DNA from 4 places in the Paenibacillus sp. FSL R10-2796 genome. Region 2 is predicted to be linked to each of the others. Evidence: predicted binding sites of a transcription regulator. Region 2 holds the regulator's gene; each other region holds the start of a gene.
The links. Region 2 encodes Rex, which represses fermentation and respiration genes when NADH is low (regulators of the CRP and FNR family bind a similar motif). Its sites were predicted from a motif close to TTGTGAAATATTTCACAA; they were not measured.
Positions count from the first base shown of each region.

Region 1: the regulator Rex is predicted to act here: its motif matches at 3,416-3,433, upstream of NST58_RS01210 (phosphoketolase family protein).
Region 3: the regulator Rex is predicted to act here: its motif matches at 2,247-2,264, upstream of adhE (bifunctional acetaldehyde-CoA/alcohol dehydrogenase).
Region 4: the regulator Rex is predicted to act here: its motif matches at 3,234-3,251, upstream of NST58_RS16915 (cytochrome ubiquinol oxidase subunit I).

Region 1 is NZ_CP150178.1:245,735-251,564, forward strand. It holds gene NST58_RS01190 (solute carrier family 23 protein) at 1-542, opposite strand, end outside; gene guaD (guanine deaminase) at 581-1,945, opposite strand; gene NST58_RS01200 (hypothetical protein) at 2,257-2,445, shown strand; gene NST58_RS01205 (GntR family transcriptional regulator) at 2,533-3,255, shown strand; gene NST58_RS01210 (phosphoketolase family protein) at 3,550-5,830, shown strand, end outside.
Region 2 is NZ_CP150178.1:4,841,877-4,847,706, forward strand. It holds gene NST58_RS21935 (DUF5590 domain-containing protein) at 1-82, opposite strand, end outside; gene NST58_RS21940 (amidohydrolase) at 255-1,556, opposite strand; gene NST58_RS21945 (redox-sensing transcriptional repressor Rex) at 1,543-2,196, opposite strand; gene dinG (ATP-dependent DNA helicase DinG) at 2,327-5,188, opposite strand; gene NST58_RS21955 (hypothetical protein) at 5,315-5,830, opposite strand, start outside.
Region 3 is NZ_CP150178.1:5,114,463-5,120,292, reverse strand. It holds gene NST58_RS23235 (carbohydrate ABC transporter permease) at 1-332, shown strand, start outside; gene NST58_RS23230 (extracellular solute-binding protein) at 465-1,931, shown strand; gene adhE (bifunctional acetaldehyde-CoA/alcohol dehydrogenase) at 2,340-4,961, shown strand; gene pflB (formate C-acetyltransferase) at 5,216-5,830, shown strand, end outside.
Region 4 is NZ_CP150178.1:3,731,781-3,737,610, forward strand. It holds gene NST58_RS16900 (alpha/beta hydrolase) at 1-203, shown strand, start outside; gene NST58_RS16905 (TetR/AcrR family transcriptional regulator) at 286-921, opposite strand; gene NST58_RS16910 (hypothetical protein) at 1,002-2,849, shown strand; gene NST58_RS16915 (cytochrome ubiquinol oxidase subunit I) at 3,400-4,764, shown strand; gene NST58_RS16920 (cytochrome d ubiquinol oxidase subunit II) at 4,761-5,777, shown strand.

The sequences.
Region 1 (5,830 bases), 2.7 Mb from region 2:
TGATTAATTGAAGCCCCGGAGGCTCCGTAGATATTATCTCTGATCGCAACAGGCAATAAAGATAGACCTACAATGAAAATGATTGTGCCACCTACGATAGGCGGGATAAAGTTTTTAACGATTTTATTAAAAATCCCCGCATAACCCAAAATAATAACCAGGCTGGCCCCGATTAAGCTGGCACCTAACACGGAGCTCCAACCGAGCTCTCCGCCACCACTAGCTGCATAAATACTGACGATCGCACCCAGCGGAACATAAGAAGGACCTTGAGCGATAGGCAGCTTCATACAGAAATAGGTTTGCACAATCGTTGCAAGTCCTGCGGCAATAAAGGTGGATTGGATTAACGCGCTGGACTGATTGGGCTGTAAGCCGATTAACATCGCAATAAGGAATGGCACTACATAGACATCCATAGCCAATACATGTTGAAAGCCGAGAATGACGGATTTACTAAATGAAACTTTTTCATCGGGTAGGACAGTTAGTAGCTGTGATTCCAAATGTGCTTGCTCTTGTACGTTTGCTTGTGTTTTCACTCCAATGCCCACCTTAAGTTTTCTAGTTTAATTAATCTTTAACGCGAATGAACTTTTTCACCCTGTACCCAGACTTCACGGATATTTTCAGGTCTAGCCAGATACATTATCTTTTGAAAAATATCTTGCAAATCTTCATTCTCATCAAAGACGGGCAATTTCGCCGAGGGTACTTTCGTATCGATTATTTGAACATCCCATGCATAACCTTCTAGTAACCGGCCGATAGGTAAGCTTAAGCTTTCTCCGCCGCCAGCGGTAGCAAGATAAAAGGATTCATGGATCGTAATTCGTGATCCGGGTACTCCGCGGTTTTGTGCAGAAAGTGAGGGATTCACACCATCCTCCAGCATTCTTGAAGACATTACGGCTTGTCTAATGTTGTCGAAGAGACTAGGTGAAAAACCTCCGGAAATATCAGAGCCTAAACCAATTTCAACGCCTTTGGCATGGAAGTCAGCGATCGGAATGACACTATTGGCAAAATACGCGTTGGATATCGGACAATGAGCAATAGCTGTTCCTGTCTCTGCAAACAAATTCACATCATCTTCATCTAAAAAATTACAATGAGCCATGACAGATTTATCACTGAGCAGACCAAAATCATGCAGGGCAAAAGCATCGTTCTTTTGGAATCGTTCTTGCACATAACCGTGCGCCCAATCACTTTCACTGCAGTGCGATTGCACATACGTATCATATTTAGCGGCTAGTTCTCCCAAGCCTTGTAAAGCCTCATTAGTGCAGCTTGGAATGAACCTTGGTGTCACTACTGGATAAACGCCTTGTTTAGTAGATTTAGCGAGTTCTTGTACAGCTAGTATAAATTCTTCCGTATCCACTAGTGCGGTGTGGGTGTCGGAGTCACGATAATTCTCAGGATTTCCCTGTGGATCGTCCATAACCACTTTTCCAACGAGTCCACGTTGCCCTTTTTCCGCACATATTTTAGCCAATAATAGACTGGCCTCTTTATGCACCGTTGCAAAATAAAGTGCTGTAGTTGTTCCGTTTGCGAGCAAAGTGCCAACCACGTCATCGTAGACTTTTTTTGCAAAAGTCAGATCTGAGAATTTAGACTCCAGTGGGAAGGTATAAGTATTTAGCCAATCATAGAGCGGGATATCTAATGCAGTTCCAGATTGAGCCCATTGTGGCGCGTGGACATGCAGATCGATAAAGCCGGGCAAAAAATACTGGCCTTCAGCTAATACATGAAAATTGTCCTGACCTTGATAAGCATCAAGCAAGGGTTGATAGTCGGGGTGCTCCGGTGCAACGATCATTTCTATCATCCCATCCGAATTGATACAGAAGAGATGATCCTTTAAAATTTGAATTTCTTTTGGGGATAGGCTAGAAAATGAAGTGCCTAGGAATATTTGCATATAATTTCTCATGATTTCCGCCTTAATGTTCGTCTTTTGGTGTGCATTCGTTATTATAATCCGTGAAAAAGGATAAGTCCAGACCAAAAGTCGAATAAAGGCGTAATTGACGGATAGGAGGAGCTGAGGAATTGAAAGCGAATATGACACATAGACGTCACGTTCGCTAGGCTAGAATACAGAAAAAGATAGAGGAAAGTAAAAAATGCTGATCGGCTTCGATTTCTTTACGGTTATAGGAAATGAATGCGGTTACTATCTTGTGATATAATAGATGAAATCGATCAATAGTTTGAGAAAATTGGATTAGGAGTGTTGCCTGGATGAGAAGATACAACATTTGGCGCCCGTTGATGTTAATTATTGTTGCTGTACTTACAAAAAGCTTGGTCACTAACCTATGTATTTTGTTTGGTATGCAGGCTGAATCAGCAAGTAGTATGGGGACGCTGGGCATGGTCATTGCCGGTTTAGTGATGTACAATCGCATGACAAATCGCCGACGTAAATAAGCTGGCCGGATAGATTATAAACGTCTGGTTATTATGTTATAGTAAAGATTGAAATAAAACTTGTATCGACCTGAAAAGGAGTACTTCATGACACAGTTTGTCTACAAACAAATTATTGATGACTTAAAAATGAAAATTTTTGCTGGGCAGTTTCCCGATATGAAATTACCGGATGAACGAACGCTTAGTGAAACTTATCAAGTGAGTCGTAGTTCTATTAAAAGTGCTCTGACTAAAATGGCAAATGCCGGCATTATTTTTAAAAAGCGTGGCTCAGGGACATTTATAAATCCTTTATACATAAAAAATGAATCTATTTTTAACTACGAAGGCTCTAATTTAGGTGTCACCGACAATTTTCAAATGAATGGGAAGAAGCCAAAGATTAAAGTTTTGAAATTCGAGGTCATTCCACCAACGGAAGATCTGCAACGGGATCTGTTTTTAGGCCCACATGATTTTGTATACAAAATCGTTCGCTTGCGTCTTTTTGATGATGAACCCTTTATGATTGAAACAGGTTATATCCCAATCAAAATTGTACAGAATTTAAATCAGACCATTATTGAAGGATCTATCTTTAATTATTTGGAGGATTCACGAAATCTGGCGGTAACCAAATCCTTTTTATCGATATCCGCAGAACCCTCTGAGGCTACGGATCAAGAGCTGCTGCATTTGCAGGCGAATGAGCCAGTAAGCATTATGGAAGGGATTTTCTTTTTAGATAATGGCACGCCATTTGAATTCTCCCATATGCGCTTCCACTATAAATACTTAAAATTTAATACCTTTGTGTCCGTTCATTAAAAGTAAGACTGGGGAATTTTTCTCGGTCTTATTTTTTTTATTTTGCGCAAAATAGATGAAGGGCAAGTAGTAAATATCCCCCGCAAACTCCAGCCCATATTTTTACATATATATTAATATTGACTTATTTTTACTGACAATTGACACCGTTTTTCATACTATGTTCATATTTTCACAAAATTGGACCGTATCATTTGTTGAAAAGGTTGAATTAATTTTTCGCGGCGGTATGATGTACTTGTGGAAGAAATTACGGCAATGTAGACACAGAAAAAATTTTGGGGAGTGGAAGAAATGGTATTATCCATGGATGTTGATTACTCATCAAAAACTTATTTAGAGAAGCTTGATGCATACTGGCGCGCAACTAACTACATCTCTGTAGGTCAACTGTATTTGAAAGATAATCCGTTGTTAAGAGAACCGCTGAAAGAAGCAGACGTAAAGATTAAGCCCATTGGACACTGGGGAACTATTCCTGGCCAGAACTTTATTTATGCCCATTTGAATCGGGTCATTACTAAATATGATTTGAATATGTTCTATATCGAGGGTCCCGGTCATGGCGGTCAGGTCATGGTTTCGAACTCCTATCTCGATGGTAGCTATACTGAAATTTATCCGGAAATCACACAAGATATCCCAGGCCTGAAGAAATTGTTCAAACAATTCTCTTTCCCAGGTGGAGTTGCTTCCCATGCTGCCCCTGAAACACCTGGATCGATCCACGAAGGTGGCGAATTAGGTTATTCTCTATCCCATGGTGTAGGTGCAATTCTGGATAATCCAGATTTGATCTCCGCTGTTGTTATTGGTGATGGAGAGGCTGAAACTGGCCCATTAGCGGCTTCATGGTTCTCCAACCGGTTCATCAATCCAGTTACTGATGGTGCAGTTCTGCCGATCTTGCACTTAAATGGTTTCAAAATCAGTAACCCAACGATTCTGTCTCGTCAATCCAAAGAAGAAATTACTGCATACTTTAAAGGTATGGGTTGGGAACCGTTCTTCGTTGAAGGCGAAAATCCTGATCTAATGCATCCGGAAATGGCTAAGGTGCTTGATACCATCGTTGAAAGAATTGAAGCGATTCAAAAGAATGCACGTGACAACAATGACCTGACGCGTCCGGTTTGGCCAATGTTGGTCTTCCGTTCTCCTAAGGGCTGGACGGGTCCAAAGCAATGGGATGGTGTTCCGAATGAGAACTCGTTCCGTGCCCATCAGGTGCCGATTCCAGTGGATCAAAAAAATATGAAGCATGCTCCGGCGTTATTGGAGTGGATGAACAGCTATAGACCAGAAGAATTATTTGATGACAAAGGTCGTCTGAACGCTGAACTTGCTGAGATTCTGCCAACTGGCGACAGACGTATGGGAATGAACCCAGTTACTAATGCTGGCAACCAAATTAAAGATCTAAACTTACCGAATTTCCGTAAGTTCGCACTTGATAATTCCAAACCAGGTGAAGTAATAGCACAAGATATGGCCGTTCTGGGTAAATACATGAAAGATGTTATCTCTCTGAACGAAGAGAACCGCAATTTCAGAATTTTCGGACCGGATGAAACAATGTCCAACCGTCTGGGACCTGTCTTTGAAGTAACGAAACGTCAATGGTTGGATCAAGTGATTGAACCGAATGACGAATTCCTAGCTTCTTATGGCCGTGTTATCGATTCCCAATTGTCTGAACATCAGGCAGAAGGTTTGCTTGAAGGTTACGTATTGACAGGTCGCCATGGTTTCTTTGCAAGCTATGAAGCTTTCTTGCGTGTCGTGGATTCGATGATTACTCAGCATTTCAAATGGCTGCGTAAAGCAACAGATCAAAGCTGGCGTGCTGATATTCCATCATTGAATGTGGTAGCAACTTCAACTGTATTCCAGCAAGACCACAATGGTTACACTCACCAAGATCCAGGTTTGCTAGGTCACTTGGCTGATAAAAAACCAGAATTTATCCGTGAGTATTTGCCGGCTGATGCCAACTCCTTGCTGGCTGTCTTTGACACCGTCTTAAATGACCGTCAAAAAATTAACTTGATTGTTTCTTCCAAACATCCTCGTCCACAATGGTTCAGTGCGGATGAAGCACAAGAGCTGGTGGATAAAGGACTGAAGATTATTGACTGGGCAAGCACCGATCAAGGTGGAGAGCCTGATGTTGTCTTTGCTTCTGCAGGTACAGAACCAACTATCGAAAGCTTGGCTGCCATCTCTATCCTGCATGAAAAACTGCCGAACCTTAAAATTAGATATATCAACGTGGTAGACTTGTTGAAACTGAGAAGTCAAAAATTAGATCCGCGTGGCTTATCTGACGAAGAGTTTGATCAATTTTTCACAAAAGATAAACCAGTTATCTTCGCTTTCCATGGATATGAAGGTCTGATTAAAGACTTGTTCTTTGATCGCCATAACCATAACCTGCACGTACACGGATACCGCGAGAATGGCGATATCACAACACCATTCGATATGCGCGTATTGAATCAAATGGACCGCTTTGACTTGGCGAAGGAAGCTGTTCTGAGCTTGCCTAATGCTAACGACTATAAAGCGATCGCAG
Region 2 (5,830 bases):
AGGCATAGAACTGGATAAGTCCAAACCCCAGGAGCAGAATCAGAACTGACCCCAGGAGGATCCATTTTTTCCTTTTCTTCAAGGTACAGCTCCCTTTCTAGTAATATATCTTTTTTGATTATATAACACACCCGCGTGTTTATCCAAAATTTCATAATTTTCTAGGTTTCCCAGCCTTAAAAATACACAAAAGGCCGCAACTTTTGCTAAAAGCAAAAAGTCGCAGCCTATTATTTATTCGTTATTCTCCAGACTTAACGCTTCAATAAACCTTCGAAGGCTTCTTGCGCTTTACGCCGGATAGCTTCCTCATCCAGGGTTAAGCATTGTCCATGCTTGATGACCTGTTTACCATTCACCCACACATGCTCAACATCCTTAGCGCTAGCAGAGTAAACCGCATGAGACAACAGATCTGTGTGTGGCAGCAAATGCGGCTGATCGATATCAATAGCAATGAAATCTGCTTTCATCCCTACAGCAAGTCTGCCTACATTATTTAAAAAGATGGACTGCGCGCCATATTCTGTAGCCATACGCAGAGCCTCTGGAGCTGGAACAGCCGTTGGATCACCGCTGACACCCTTATGAATGAGAGCTGCAAGCCGCATCTCTTCAAACATATCCAAGTTATTGTTGCTTGCCGCGCCATCCGTGCCAAGAGACACCTTCACACCAGCTTTTAGAAGATCAGTAACCCGAGCCACTCCGCTAGCCAACTTCAAATTACTGCCCGGATTATGAGATACACCCACATTATGGCGAGCCAAGATCTCAATCTCTTCATCATTTAAATGAACACCATGTGCAACTATCGAGGGACGTGTGAACATGCCAAGCTTCTCTAAGTGAGCTACAGGACGCAACCCGTAATCCGCCACATTTTGTTCCACTTCACGTTTCGTTTCGGACATATGCGTATGCATCGGTAAATCCAGATCATGCGCTGCCTGCACGAACTTAACCAGGAAGTCCGGAGGGCAAGTATAAGGGGCGTGCGGCGAGATCATAGTAGTAATTCTGCCTTCAGCCTTTCCATGCCAGTTACGGGCAAAAGAAATCGCTTCCGCAAGCTTGTGATTCTGTACATCCTCTGGACATAACCCGATCACACCACGCATCAATACGGAACGGATACCTGATAACTCAGCTACCTCGGCTACTCGGTCCATATGATCATACATATCGAGGAAGGTCGTAGTTCCACCCTTCAGCATTTCCAATACAGATAAGGAGGTTCCCCAGTATACATCATCACCGGTGAACTTTTCCTCCATTGGCCACATCTTCTCCTGAAGCCACACTTGTAGCGCTAAATCATCTCCATATCCACGCAGCAAAGACATCGCCGCATGACCATGTGTGTTTACAAGTCCAGGCATGAACAGCAGACGGCTGCCATCAACCACTTGCACTCCAGCTTCCATCTGAGGCTCTTCTTTTCCTATGTAAGTGATTAAATCATCTTCAATAGTCATATATCCACTCAGAACCGGCTCATCCGTTCCCGGAGTCAGAAAATACCCGCCCTTAATTATCGTTTTATTGTTGTTCATGTTCGCTTTCTTCCTTTCCATCCCGCAAGTAATAAGCAAGACTTTGCAGATCAGTTGTAAAATCAGCTGCATGCACCCGGATATTCGGTGGTGTCTTCAGAATCACAGGGGCAAAGTTCAAAATCGCTTCAATCCCAGAAGAAATGAGAATATCTGCTACATTTTGAGCTTCTGAATCAGGTACGGTAATAATGGCAATGCGAATACCTTGCTCACGAATCGTGCTGCCTAGTTCATCCATCGGTTGCACAGTAAGGGAGTTGATCTTACGTCCAACCTTAGGAGCGTACGAATCAAATATAGCCGTGATTTTCATAGTATCTTTAAGATATGCATTGTAATTAGACAAGGCATGTCCGAGATTACCTGCTCCAACTAAAGCTACATTAAGCTGTTGATCCAGCTTCAGGATATGACGGATTTTCTCAATAAGATACGTTACATCATAGCCGATACCTTTTCTGCCGAAGTCACCAAAATATGCTAAATCCTTACGAATCTGTGCGGGATTAAGATCAAGCTTTTGTCCAAGTTCCTGAGAGGAAACTGTTAATATTTCGCGATTCTGGAGATCATTCAAAAAACGCAAGTACACAGGCAGTCTGCGAACAACGGCTTCTGATATTTTATCCGATTTCATATTTTTCCTCCTAAAAATAGTAATGTTCTTGTGAAAATCCATATTCAAACGTCTACCTCTCCTTATTAAGGACGGTACTGTAACACACCGCCCTTAAGGATAAGGAGGAGCTAAACTGAAGACGAGCGTTTTAAGAAGCGCCGCCATCCTCTAGCCATTCCGCTATGCGAGGGACCATTTGATCAGTAAGCATATGCTCCATTTTGGGACCAGGCAATGAATAAAGGAAATACTTCCCGTAATGAGATTCAATAACCCTTGTATCATAAACAATAACTATTCCGCGATCCTGCGCCGTGCGAACCAGTCTTCCGAATCCCTGCTTAAAACGAATAACCGCTTGAGGAACAGATAATTTCATGAACGGATTCTTCTTCTGGGCCTGTAATAACTCCGACTTCGCTTCCGCCAACGGGTGATTCGGCGGTTGAAACGGAAGTCTCACGATGGCCAGGCAAGTCAGTGCTTCACCTGGAATATCTACACCTTCCCAGAAGCTGCTCGTCCCCAGCAATACGGATGCTGCACTGTCCTGAAAGCGGCGGATCAGCTTGCTCCGGCTGCCACCTTCCACGCCTTGACCAAGCACCGTAATCTCTTGTGAGGCTAAAGCCTCTTTAAGCGGATCATATACCTGACGCAGCATTTTATAAGAAGTAAACAGAACCAGCATCCGCCCACGTGTTGTTTTAGCAGCTTCCGATAATGACTGTACGAGTGTATCGACAAATCGAGCATCGCCCACACTGCCCTTCACACTAGGAAAATCACGCGGTATAACTAACAGTGCCTGCTCGCGATACTTAAAGGGAGAAGGAAGAAGTGAGGTCATTAGACGTCCTTCTTCCGCAGCTTCGTTAAGTCCGAGATTATCAATCATAAATTGAAAAGATTTATCTACAGACAGCGTCGCCGAGGTAAGCACGATGCTTTTTTTCTTATCGAAGAACAACTCTTTAAGCTGGCTGCTAACATCCACAGGGACAGCATACATCTGCAGTGATTTGCTGCGGTAATTCCCATTTGCCTCCAGCCAATATACTACATTATCGTCATTCAGCCCCATAAAGAATCTTACTTGCTCACGGATGGAAGCCAAATCCTTAAATAAACCGCTAATATCAGTAACAAGACTGTCTGCTGAGGATTGGCTTTCCTGGTCGCGCATCTCGTTAAGCATTTTATCACCCTTACGGATGATGTCGCTTAACGTCAGATTCATAGTGTTCTCTAGTGCAACCAATTCATCCCAATCCTTCGGCTTACGGGCGGGAATCAAACGCATAACCAGTTGTCCCGCTTCCCCTGCCCCTGCATCACTGCGTTCCGGCAAAAGGCTGAACAGCTTGTCGCTGAGTGCATCCCAGGTTTCTTTGACGGTAAGCAGATCCGGGTAGATCCGATCGATGACTCCGCTCCATTCTGAAGCCTCTTCACTGCCTGACGACTGTAATATCTGGCGCAGAGCAGGAAGCTGTCCGTTTCGGCTATCTTTATACAGCCGCGATAATGTGTGTGCCACAGTGAAATGCTTCATATGCATGCCAAGATGTTTACCAGCCACATCTTCTAAATGATGTGCTTCATCAATGACAAGATGCTCGTAAGCCGGAAGCAGCTGGTGCCCAGCCTTAACATCTGCGAATAGCTTGGAGTGGTTCGTAATAACCACGTCAGCAATCCCAGCTTCATGCTTGGCCCTATGATAATAACATTTGCGGAACCAAGGACAAGAACGGCCCAGACAGGAATCGGTATCGCTTGCCACCGTCTCCCAGAAATCACCGCCCCGGCCGCTTAAATTCAGCTCTTCATCATCCCCTGATTCACTTTGAGTGAGCCATACAATCATCTGAGCGGCAGTAAGCGCATCTTCCCTTGGGCTTATAAAGTCCTTTTTATTAATTTTATGCTCAAACTTACGCAGACACAAATAATGCCCTCTTCCCTTAAAAATAGCAGCTTTAAACGGAAAAGGAACTACCTGCGTTAACAAAGGGATATCCCGCTCGCGCAATTGGTCCTGCAGATTAATGGTATGAGTGCTGACCATGACTTTTTCATTGGTGCGAACGCTTTGATAAATGGCAGGCAACAAATAACCGAGCGATTTACCGGTTCCTGTGCCCGCTTCGATCAGTAGGTGTTTGTCTTCGGCAAGTGCCGTCATCACCTCATTGATCATAATATCCTGAGCTTCCCGGCTTTCATACTGCGGTAATGTGTCTTTAAGTCGTTTGGTTACTTCGTCCATATAATCAGTAAAAGATAAATTCGCTAGCGGATTCTCAGCATGCTCATCTCTAGGTGGCGCTAACTCCGTCCAATCTCCTACTGCAAGCGCTAATTGACGATAGAAAGTCAGATCACCTTCGGGCTGTAGCGTCTCCGCTTCCCGCTCTCGCAGCAGACCATCAAAGTACCAGCCCAGATCACTATCCTCTTCGGTAAACAGCTCACAGAGTCTCTGGATCGTAAGCAGCGGCAGCTCGTAGAGCTCCTCAAGACATTTCAACAGCACTAAAGCAGTCGCAAGTGCATCACTATCTGCCTGATGCGGATGATCATGTGTCACTCCAAAATGAGCACTGACAGAGCTTAGTTGATAAGATGTGAGCGAAGGAAAGCAAATTTTCAGAAAATCAATCGTATCCAAAATCCGCCCTTGAAATGGCAAATAACCACAACGATCTAAAGCATTTTGTAAAAAATGGAAGTCGAAAGCGACATTATGCCCTACAAGCACAACATCATCCAAGAGCGGAACAAGCTCCATCATCATCTCATCCAGCTCAGGCGCATCCTTAACATCATCATCGGTAATCCCCGTCAGACCTGTTATAAAAGGAGGAATCGGCGTTCCGGGCTTGACATAGGAACCATATACCCGGGAGATGGACCGGTCTTCTTCTATAATTGCAAGGCCAACCTGGATAATTTCACCCACGGATTGGGTTCCTGTTGTTTCAAAATCAAGCACGGCAAATTTCATTATAATTCTATTCCCTTTCAATTGAGACTCTTAATCAGCATAACAGAAGTTGCGAAAAAAGGCGATGCACACCACTGGTTCAGGGGATGCATCGCTTGAATGGAAATTTCCAAAACCGTTATTCTTTTACAAAAGGGAAACCAGCTGATTTCCAAAATGCAGCTTCCCTCCACGACGGCGGCATACCTCTAAGTTAACGTTTGGTTCCGGAAGCGCAGGGTCATGCTGCAAAGCAAGATCAAACAATTCCTGCGCTTCATTGAAACGTTCCTGTGAGGCTCGTATGCACCCTAAAGCATTATAAACCATGGCTTTCAGCTTGGTTTCCCGTATCAAGCCCAGCATATGGTTCAGATGACTCCAAGCGGCCTCACCGTCACCTTCCTGCAGATAAGAGATGGCTAAATATAATCGAGCAGCCAAGCTATCCGGGTATTGCGCAATAACTTCTTTAAACTGATCAATACACTTTCCATACATCAGCAGCTTATAATACCCCTGACCTCTTACAAAGGAATCCATACACAGCTCTGGTGCTTCCTGTTCCGGCACTTCCTCTTCGACCACTGCTGTAAAATCCGCACTTTCGCGAAAGGAACTAAGCTTCTCAGCAAAAGCGAGCCATTCATCCATCACTTTGTC
Region 3 (5,830 bases), 270 kb from region 2:
TTTTTGAAGCCGCGCGGATCGACGGTTCCTCTGAGCCGAGAAGCTTTTTCTCCATTGCAGTGCCATTGTCGGTTCCGATATTTGCTACGCTGGCGATCTTTATCTTTTCTACTGCATGGAATGACTGGTTCTGGCCATCTCTGGTTATGCACAGTGAAGAGAAATATACGCTCGCGACAGCAATCTATAAATACGTTATTAATGTAAAGGCACTTAATACGAATATTAAATTCGCTATCCTATTTATCGTATCGTTGCCGCCGATCCTTGTCTTCCTGATCTTCCAAAAGTTCATTATGCGTGGCGTTGCATTATCAGCAGTTAAGGGATAAGCGCGGATCGACGAATTTAGTCACGGATCGTAAACATGCACATGAAAGGAATATAAATGCACCTCGTTTGTAAACGATTTCTCTTTTATGATCGATATGTAAGATAACTATGAATTGAAAAGGGGAGTTTCAATGCGTAAGTACTCTAGCGTGCTACTAAGCCTCCTTGTGGCCGGATCATTGTTAACCGCATGCGGCGGTAACAACAATAACGGAAACACAACAGGAAACAAGGAAGGGGAAGCGACTACTGCGCCAACGAATGCTGCAACAGATAATGCTGGCAGTGCTACAGCAGCGCCAACTGATGATATCACACAAAGAAAAGTGACCATCAAAATTCACTATCCAACCCCTGATCTAACCGAAGTTAGAGCACAGGAAGATGACAAGATCAAACGTTTCCAAGAGGAGTATCCGAATGTTGAAATCGTCAAAGACGATTGGCAGTACAATGTAAGTGAAATCGGCATCAAAATGGCAGCGAATGAAGCTCCAACCTTCTTTAACACTTACGCTACAGAAGCAAAATTCCTAGTTGAAAAAGGCTGGGTAGCTGACATTACGGATCTGTGGAATAAATACGAATTTAAGGATCAAATTAACCCGGTTCTCCAAAATCAATTTATCATTGACGGAAAAGTATTCGGCGTAACTCAAAAGGGTTATGTAACAACCACAATGATCAACAAAAAAATGCTGGATGAAAAAGGCGTTGCTGTTCCATCTATGGATTGGACTTGGGATGATATGCTGAATACCGCGAAAGGTGTAGCTGATACCAAAAAAGGGATTTCCGGTATTGCTCCAATGGGTAAAGGGAATGAAGCAGGCTGGAACTGGACCAACTTCCTGTTCGAGGCTGGCGGTGAAATTCAGAAGATTGAAGGCGGTAAGGTTGTAGCTACTTTTAATTCTGAGGCTGGGATTAAAGCGCTGGATTTCTACAAGAAACTTAGATGGGAAGCAAATGCGATTCCTCAGGACTGGGCACTGGGCTGGGGTGATGCTGTAGGCGCATTCCAACAAAGTCGTACAGCAATGGTAATGGCTGGATCTGACGGTGTTATTGAGCAAGCGTTGAATCAAGGCGGTCTGAAACCAGAAGATGTACTTACGTATCCAATGCCTGCGATGGAAAAAGGCGGAAAACACACTGGGGTACTTGGTGGTGACTACCTTGTAATCAATCCAAATGCAACACCAGACGAGCAAGAAATGGCATTCCGTTATATTACATTTGATTACTTCTCCGATAAAGGTCTAGAAGCACTGGATGCGGTTCTGCAACAACGTACAACGGATGGCAAATACTTTATTCCGCCGCTCTTAGATTACTATTCTGCAGATTCTGACTTCGGCAAGAAAACAAAAGCTGTGTATGATAAATATACAAATGTATATCAATACAGCCCTGATATTTTAGGCTTGCTGGACGGTAAACCGGAAGCGCAATACAATACACAGGACTACTACGCAACCATGTCCAATGTAATTCAAGAGCTGTTCTCCAAAAAGGGAACAGATTCCAAGACACAGCTTGAAGCTGCTGCAAAAACAGTGCAGGAGAAATTCTTCGATACAATTAAAGTAGAATAGGCAAGGAAGGACAGAACCGGCTCCTTTAGGAGTCGGTTTTTTTATGTTTATATTATTGATATTTTTATAAATCAACCCAACGGATGGCTTCCGACTATTTTTTAGAGGGTCATGAGAAAAATAGAGTGTCAACAAAATTAGATTTGTATTTTTAAAATATTTTTGCGAGCGGAAAGGTAGAAAATGGGTATCGGTTCTTGTCTTTTTAAACATAAACTTTAGATTTAAGGAATGATACAGCATAAATAATGGTAAAAAACCTATAATATGATCGAATGAAAGCGCTTTGAAAACAAATCAAAAAAACTTTATACTTTGTGAAAGATTTCACTATACAAGGTGGAAATGATGTGATAAGATAAATGTGTAGAGAAAAACAACCTAAAAATTGACAGGAGGACGAGGGAGATGGCAGTTAAGAACGAAGTCGCCGCCCAAGTTAAACAAACTACCGCTGAAGAGTATATTCAGACTTTGGTGGATAAAGCGAAAAAAGCACATGAGGCATTCATGGCGCTGGATCAAGAGCAAGTTGACACAATCGTTCATGCAATGGCGTTGGCTGGACTCGACAAACATATGTACCTCGCTAAATTGGCTGTAGAAGAAACTGGCCGCGGGGTTTACGAAGACAAAATTACTAAAAACATCTTCTCGACAGAATATATCTGGCACGGAATTAAATACGATAAAACAGTAGGCGTTATTGAAGACAATGCTTATGAAAGCTTCCAAAAAATTGCTGAGCCCGTCGGAATTGTAATGGGTATCACACCGGTAACCAACCCTACATCCACCACGATGTTTAAAGCGTTGATTTCGATTAAGACACGGAACCCTATTATATTCGGTTTCCACCCATCTGCGCAAGAGTGTAGTGCAGCAGCTGCTAGAATTCTTCATGATGCGGCTGTAAAAGCTGGCGCACCTGAGAATTGTATCCAATGGATTGAAATGCCAACGATGGACAAAACAAACGCTTTGATGAACAACCCTGACGTTGCACTTATTCTTGCAACAGGCGGTTCTGCAATGGTAAAAGCAGCTTATAGCTGTGGTAAACCAGCTCTTGGCGTAGGTCCTGGTAACGTACCTGCATTCATCGAAAAGAGCGCGGATATCGATCAAGCCGTAACGGACATCATTCTTTCCAAAACATTTGATAATGGTATGATCTGTGCTTCCGAGCAAGCTGTTATTATCGAAGAACCAATCTTCGATCAAGTGAAAAAGAAAATGATCGCTAATGGCTGCTACTTTGTTAACAAAGAAGAAGCTGCCAAACTTACTAGCGGCGCTATGAACGTTGATAAATGTGCGGTTAATCCAGCAATCGTTGGACAATCCGCAGTGAAAATTGCTGAAATGTGCGGCATTCAAGTTCCTGCCGGCACTAAGATTCTGGTAGCAGAACTTGAAGGTGTAGGCACTAAATATCCATTGTCCGCTGAAAAATTGAGTCCTGTGCTTGCTTGCTACAAAGTTAAAAACGCAGATCAAGGTATTGAACGCGCAGCACAAGTTGTTGAATTTGGTGGTATGGGCCATAGTTCGGCTATCCACTCCAACAACGAAGAAGTAATCATGAAGTTCTCTAACCGTCTGCAAACAGGACGTATTCTCGTTAACTCGCCTTCCACTCATGGTGCGATCGGCGATATCTATAACACTAACATCCCTTCGTTGACGCTGGGCTGCGGATCTTATGGTCGTAACTCCGTGTCGCAAAACGTTACAGCAATCAATTTGATCAACGTGAAAAGGGTGAATCGTCGTACCGTGAATATGCAATGGTTTAAAGTACCTGACAAGATCTATTTCGAAAAAGGCGCTACTCAGTACCTGACCAAAATGCCTGATATCACACGTGTCGCAATTATCACTGACCCAATGATGGTTAAGCTTGGATATGTTGAGAGAGTTGAACATTACCTGCGTCAACGCCAAACTCCTGTAGCGATCGAAGTGTTCTCGGAAGTTGAACCAGATCCATCGACAACTACAGTTGAAAAAGGTACAGCAATGATGAACAGATTCCAACCGGACTGCATCATCGCACTTGGTGGTGGTTCCCCAATGGATGCTGCAAAAGGAATGTGGTTATTCTATGAACATCCAGACGCAGACTTTAATGGTCTGAAACAAAAATTCATGGATATCCGTAAACGGGTTTACAAATTCCCTAAACTTGGAAACAAAGCTAAGTTTGTAGCGATTCCAACTACTTCGGGTACAGGTTCGGAAGTAACATCTTTCGCAGTTATTACCGATAAAACAACTGAACAACACACTAAATATCCTTTGGCTGACTACGAGCTAACTCCAGACGTAGCTATCATTGATCCAGAGTTCGTATATAGCTTGCCAAAAACTGCTGTAGCTGATACAGGTATGGACGTATTGACACATGCCATCGAAGCTTATGTATCTGTAATGGCGAGTGACTACACGGATGGTCTGGCAATTAAAGCAATCCAATTGGTATTCCAATACCTTGAAAAATCGGCTCTTGAAGGCGACAGAGTTGCCCGTGAAAAAATGCATAACGCATCAACACTTGCTGGTATGGCCTTTGCTAATGCTTTCCTGGGTATTAACCACAGCTTGGCGCATAAATGGGGCGGTCAATATCACACTGCTCACGGTCGTACTAATGCGATCCTTATGCCACACGTTATTCGTTACAATGCTAAGAAACCTACGAAGTTCGCTTCGTTCCCTAAATATTCACACTTCGTAGCTGACGAGCGTTATGCAGAAATCGCCCGTATTCTGGGATTGCCAGCTCGCACAACTGAAGAAGGTGTAACTAGCCTGATCAATGCTATTCGCGACATGAACAAAAAACTGGGTATCGAAGAATCCTTCCAACAATTGGGCTTTGATCCTAAGGATTTTGAATCCCATGTAGATTACTTGGCTGACCGTGCATTTGAAGATCAATGTACAACTGCCAATCCTAAGCTGCCACTGGTATCTGAACTTGCAGATGTATATCGTAATGCTTTCTACGGAAGATTTGATAATTAATATTTGGTTAAGTAGATAATAGGATGGTTGTGGATTAGATATAAGTGACAAATATCACCGGAAAGGTGATATTTGTCACAGTCTATTTATAGAAAATAAACTAAAATGTTTATATAAACAACGGTCCCATATATGGAACAATGATTGTGAATTTTCGAACAACCATATTTTTCTTGGGATCACGAGACACGGGATCAACCTTCAAGCCCGCGATCTCTACAAATATAATATAAATATAGATGGAGGGATTTAGCATGTCGGTGATTGAAAAAGATGTACAAGAAGTGAAATCCGGTTGGAGAAGTTTTACAAAAGGTAAATGGTCCAGAAAAGTTGACGTTAACAACTTTATCGCAAGCAACATTAAGCCTTATGAAGGAAACGAAGAATTCCTCGTAGGACCTACTAGTAACACAACTGAACTGTGGAAGATTATTTCCCAATTGAGCAAGGAAGAAAGAGAAAGAGGCGGCGTATGGGATGTTTCTCTAGATACTGTCTCCACAATCACTTCACATGCTCCAGGCTACATTGACAAGGACAAGGAACAAATTGTAGGCGTACAGACTGATGCTCCTTTCAAACGTTCCATCCAGCCATTCGGCGGGATCAAGATGATGGTTGATGCTACGAAGGCTTATGGCTTCGAGCTTCCACAAAACATCGTTGACATGTTTACGAACATTCGCAAAACGCATAACCAAGGCGTATTTGATGCATATACACCAGACATGAGAGCTGTGCGTAAATCCGGCGTAATTACAGGTCTTCCTGATGCTTACGGACGCGGACGCATCATCGGCGACTACCGCCGCATTGCTCTGTACGGTATTGATTTCCTCATTAAAGACAAAAAACAACAACAAACT
Region 4 (5,830 bases), 1.1 Mb from region 2:
CAAATGACTTGCCGCTGCTTCTCTTCGTTCAATCAAATAACGAGCACAATAAACAGTGGATTCCGCTGCATGAGGAGCAAGTCAAACAATCCGCACAGGGCAAAATGATCCCAATGGAAGGTTCACATTATCTGCATCATACAAAATACAAAGAAATCGACGAGGCATTCAAAGAGTACATGAAACAAATTCAAATTCAATAGTAGGGTTGATAATTAAACTGCGGAGCCGAACTTGGTTCCGTGGTTTCTTTGTTTTTTCATTTATAAACACGATTTTTAAACCTTATTCCTGGGACATTGGAGTATGGTATACCTCAAGACAAATTTTGGTCATTTCGTCTATGGATTTTGCAAAGTCTGATTGTATCCATTTAAGGAGAACATTATAGAGGGCCCCCGCTTTAAAGTATATTCGGTACACATTCTCGTCGCTTTTGTCATGAGCAGTAGAAAGCATCATTTCATTCAAGCAATCCAGAATTACATGATCAAACTTTGCACTCTGAAGTGCTTTGTAGATGTTCCGCTGCTGAAAAATAACTTCAAAAAGCACTTTGATAAATTTTTGAGGTTCTTTAGCTTTGCCTGTTAATTCATTGGTGTAAGGTAAGAGTTTTTGATTAATTTCAAAAATAAGCGAATCGACCAAATCCACCAGGATCTCTTGCTTGGAGGAATAGTTGTTGTAATAGGCTGTTCGAGAAACCCCTGCGCGCTTCACAATATCGGTGATGGTGATTTTGTCAAAAGGCTGTTCCTGGATCAAGAAGACTAATGCCGTACAGATGGCTTCTCTTGTCAAACGGTTGGTTTCTTTATTGGAACGATGCTGAGAGGTATTTGGACTGTATAATTCATGATTTGAGATGACATTTCCCCTCCGTTTGTACATTCTGATGTTCGTTTCATTGTTTTTCATGAGTCTTTTCAATATGCTAAAACCATAAGGCATTACAAATGTAATGTCAAAATAATCGTTAGTTAAAATGGGAGGGCGTCATGTTAGAAATCTTATATAGACGATTGTCAGCAGTGCTGCTTTTGATCCTAGCACTAAGTGCTACGGTATTCATTGGCGAAGAAACGGTAATCTCAATCGTGACCATCATCTTTTTATTAGCAGAATTAGGCATCTCTTTTTTACTATTAAAGAAGCGTGAGAAGTTACATGTAGTATTTATTAGTGCGATGGTGGCAGAAGGGTTATTCTTACTAACAAGAAATTTTTGGCTGCTTGCGCTTTCTATCCTCTTGCTGATCATAGCGGGCATATGGAGAGGACTCTTGGGGCAAAAGGTAAGCAGAAGAGTTACTCCGTTTCTAGTGGTTCGTAAAGTGTTATTCAGCATTGCTGCACTTATCGTTACTGCACTTTGGGGTATTGGAGTCTATGCAAAACCTATTACAACACCTGTAGCATTAGCTGCTGATACGACAGTGACGATCGATGAACGCAATTTGGATTCTGCAGCAGTGATGCTCAAAGATATTGAAGTAATGAATTCTTTTGGAAGCCGTACAACCGGCTCTGAGGGTCACAATCAGTTTATTGCTTGGCTGGAGCAGCAGGTATCTGATATGGGGCTGCAAGTTTATCGTGATCGCTATACTTTTGACCGATGGGAAGAAAAGAACAGTACTTTAATGATTGATCAGCAGGAAATTCATGTCTCTTCAGCTTTTCCCTATTCCGGGGAAACTGACGAAAAAGGTGTAACTGGGGAGCTGGTGTATACGAAGCGTGGTGAATATGGCCAGGCCAGCGGAAAAATTGCTGTCATTGAAATTGAGAATTTCAGAAATTTTCCAAGTGGGATCGTTATGAATATGCGGGATTCATCACCAATGGACAACCAAATTGCCCCAAATGAAGGCGATCTGGTCCTCACTACAGCATTAAAAGAAGCTAAATTGGAGCAAGCGAAGGAAATGGGCGTAAAAGCTGTTGTTTTAGTCTGGAAAGGGGTATCTGACGATAAGGTTGAAGAGCAATATGTGCCTTTTACCACCGATTATGCTGGAATCCCTGCGATTTGGGTTAATGAAACGGAAGGGAAAAAGGTGATCAGCGCAGCTCAGGAGCATAAAGAAGGTACGGTTATTTTAGAAGCGGAAATACAAAAAGATGCCCCAACAGAATCCTTTTATGTGAAAATTGACGGTAAGAATAAAGACGAAGCAATTATCGTAAATACTCATACGGATGGGATAAATGTGGTGGAGGAGAATGGCGCTGTGGGCATGCTGTCTATGATTCGTTACTTACAGCAGGAGCAGCCGGAACGTACGATGATATTTGCTTTTGTGACAGGGCATTTTAGATTACCGGAGTTCAAAGGTTCCTCTCAGGCAACTTCCACCTGGATGGAGGGGCATCGAGAGCTGTGGGATGGCAAGAATGGCCATTTAAAAGCTGTAGCTGGAATTACGGTTGAGCATTTAGGCAGCATGGAGTGGAAGGACGATGATACGGGTCATTATGGTCCAACTGGACAAATAAGTACAGAATATACCTATGCAGGCAATGAAATGATGGCAGGCATTTGGCTGAAGGCTATTGAAAAGACAGATAGCACACGTACTGTATTATTGCGTGGACATAACAAGTTTGAGTTTGGAGAGAGTCAGCCCTTATTTGAAGCAGGGATACCGGTGATTGGTTTCATTCCAATGCCCGACTATCTGCTCGTGGATAGTGACAACAGAGAGATGGACAAATTTGATGCAAAGCTAATGCATACGCAAATTGTATCGTTGCTGAAAGCGGTCAAGCTAGTGGACGGAACGGAGACGACTAAGCTTGGGAAATCAGATGGGTATTCTTTTTTCTACGGTCGTACTAAATGATAGTAGCAGTTCAAGATTTGTCATGACAAAGATGAAATTAGCTTTAATTCAAAAAACACTGATGATTTGAGTCAGTGTTTTTTGTTGCAAAAAAGGGGATATATTACGGCTCAAAATGAGAAAATATCGTTTTTTTGCTAGCATCGAAGTAGGAGGGAACTTGTGACATCACATATGCACTAATCAATCAATAGCTCCTTCGGGTACTTTTTGTGTTATTCACTGAGTTGTCAGAAAGATTTGACCCTTTCTTGAACGTTTAGGGATTAAGAGATATCTGTGATTGAATTACTTGCAATTTAAGATAAGATGATTTTAATCATTAGGTCACATTATAATTTTGACTGTTCAGTATCAGGTAAATCGGGCTCGCCAACTCTTGCTTTGTGAATTTTTTCTCTTTTTACATAGCAAAGAACGATGAACGTCATACTAAAACGAACAGGCAACGATGTCGCTGAACCTTGCTAAACCTGATATTGAATGCAGCCAACAGTTAGCAGGCCTAATCATAGAAAAATGAACAGTGTTTTGAAGGGAGCATTAAAGAATGGCAATTGATACGGTGCTATGGAGCAGGCTGGTGACAGGCTTGACTCTCGGGTTCCACGTTATTTTTGCGACGATTGGCGTCGGTATACCGCTAATGATCGCTATAGCAGAGTTTATCGGGATTCGGAAGAAGGACCCCCATTATACACTTATGGCAAAGCGGTGGTCTCGAGGATTTGTCATTTCTGTGGCGGTTGGTGTCGTGACCGGTACAGCGATTTCACTACAGCTGGCCCTGGTATGGCCGAATTTTATGAAACTGGCTGGGAATGTCATTGCACTTCCGTTATTCATGGAGGTGTTCGCATTCTTTTTTGAAGCTATCTTCTTGGGCATTTATTTGTATACGTGGGATCGCTTCAAAAATCCGTATATCCATTGGCTGCTGACGATTCCGATTGTCGCCGGGGCAGGCATGTCTGCCGTTTTTATTACGACGGTGAACGGATTCATGAACCAGCCTGAGGGCTTTGTCATGGAAGCAGGCCAATTCACAGCGATTAACCCGGTGCAAGCGATGCTGAATACGGCGACGTTCTCCAAAGTGTTCCATGTATTAAGCTCGGCCTATTTGACTGGAGCTGCCTTGTTAGCCGGGATTGCAGCCTTCGCGATGCTGAGAAAAGGTGTGTCCGCATACCACAAAAAATCTTTAAATCTAATGATGGCGGTCGTTTTACTATTCGGTTTGCTGAACACGTTAGCCGGTGATGTGTCCGCCAAGTTTTTGGCCGAGCATCAGCCAGAGAAGCTTGCAGCGGCAGAGTGGCATTTTGAGACGAGCAGCAGTGTGGATTTGGTACTATTGGGATGGCTAAATGCAGAGCATGAAGTTCTAGGGGCTCTTCATCTGCCGAAGCTGCTCAGCTTCCTGGCCTTTGGAGACTTTAATGCAGAGGTGACGGGGCTCGAGGAATTCCCCAAGGAAGAATGGCCACCGCTTCTCGTTCATTATCTGTTTGATTTAATGGTCGGAATTGGATTTACTCTGCTCGCGATTTCGTTTCTATATTTTCTGTTTGTGTTCTGGAAAAAGCGTAATGAGCTTAACAAGTGGATGCTTCGCATCATCACACTGAGCGCCCCTCTCGCTTTTCTGGCTGTTGAGCTGGGCTGGTTTTATGCAGAGGTTGGCCGACAGCCGTGGATTATCCGTGGATATATGCGTGTTGAGGAGGCGGCCACGTCTTCACCGAATGTAAGAATTATATTCTTCGCCTTATTGCTCTTGTACATCGTACTCGGCAGTATGTGTGTAATCGTGCTAAGACGCTTGTTCAACAATAATCCGGCAGAAGCTGAGATGGAGAAATGGATGAAGGATCATCCTAATCAATCTGCGGAAAAGGGGGGCACTGAATGATGAGTTACGAATTGATTGGCATCTCGGTGCTCTGGCTGTTTTTGTACGGCTATTTAATTATAGCTTCCATTGATTTCGGAGCGGGCTTCTTCGCCTTTTATGCACGTTTAACGAAGCAGGATCATCTCATTAATCGTCTGATTTCCCAATATTTATCACCCGTATGGGAGATTACAAATGTATTTTTTATCTTTTTCTATATTGGCATCGTCGGATTTTTTCCGGACACAGCCTATTATTATGGCTCCGCGTTACTTGTTCCGGGAAGCATTGCAGTGATTCTTCTTGCGATTCGCGGTTCATTCTATGCTTTTGAAAATTACGGTTCCAAGAAAAACATAGTATATCTTTTTTTGTACGGAGCTACAGGTTTGCTTATTCCAGCATCGTTGTCAGTGGCGCTAACTTTGTCTGAAGGCGGCTTTATCGTGAAGCAGGGGGAGACGGTTTCTCTGGATTACTGGGCGCTGTTTACCAATCCGTTATCGTGGAGTATCGTTGGACTGGCAATCGTGTCCGTTTTGTTCATTAGCGGCTCATTTCTGACATTTTACGCTTCTCGGGCGGAGGATCATTCCGCGTTGAAGCTGATGCGCAACTACGCCCTGTTTTGGAGCACACCGACGATAATCCTCGCACTGACAGCATTTATCTATTTGGGTCAACACAATGAGCGCCATTTTCAAAATATGATGGATTTATGGTGGTTGCTGGCACTTTCCGTTGCTTTCTTTATGATCGCGATGTGGCTGTTATATAACGGACGCCGTTACGGATTAGCTTTTATATGCGTCATGTTGCAGTTTTTCTGTGCCTTTTTCGCTTATGGGATTGGGCAATACCCTTATATTCTTGATCCGTATATCACGATTCAGAGCAGTGCAACTTCACCGGCAATGGGTTTAGCGTTAGTAATTGTGTTTATCGGCGGTCTATGCCTGTTGATCCCATCCCTTATTCTGGTCTTCAAACTCTTCCTGTTTGATGCGGATTATGTAAAAGGGAAAAAATAAAGCTGTTTAATCCATTACGGCATGTTTGAGGTTTCCCTACAAGCCTATAGATA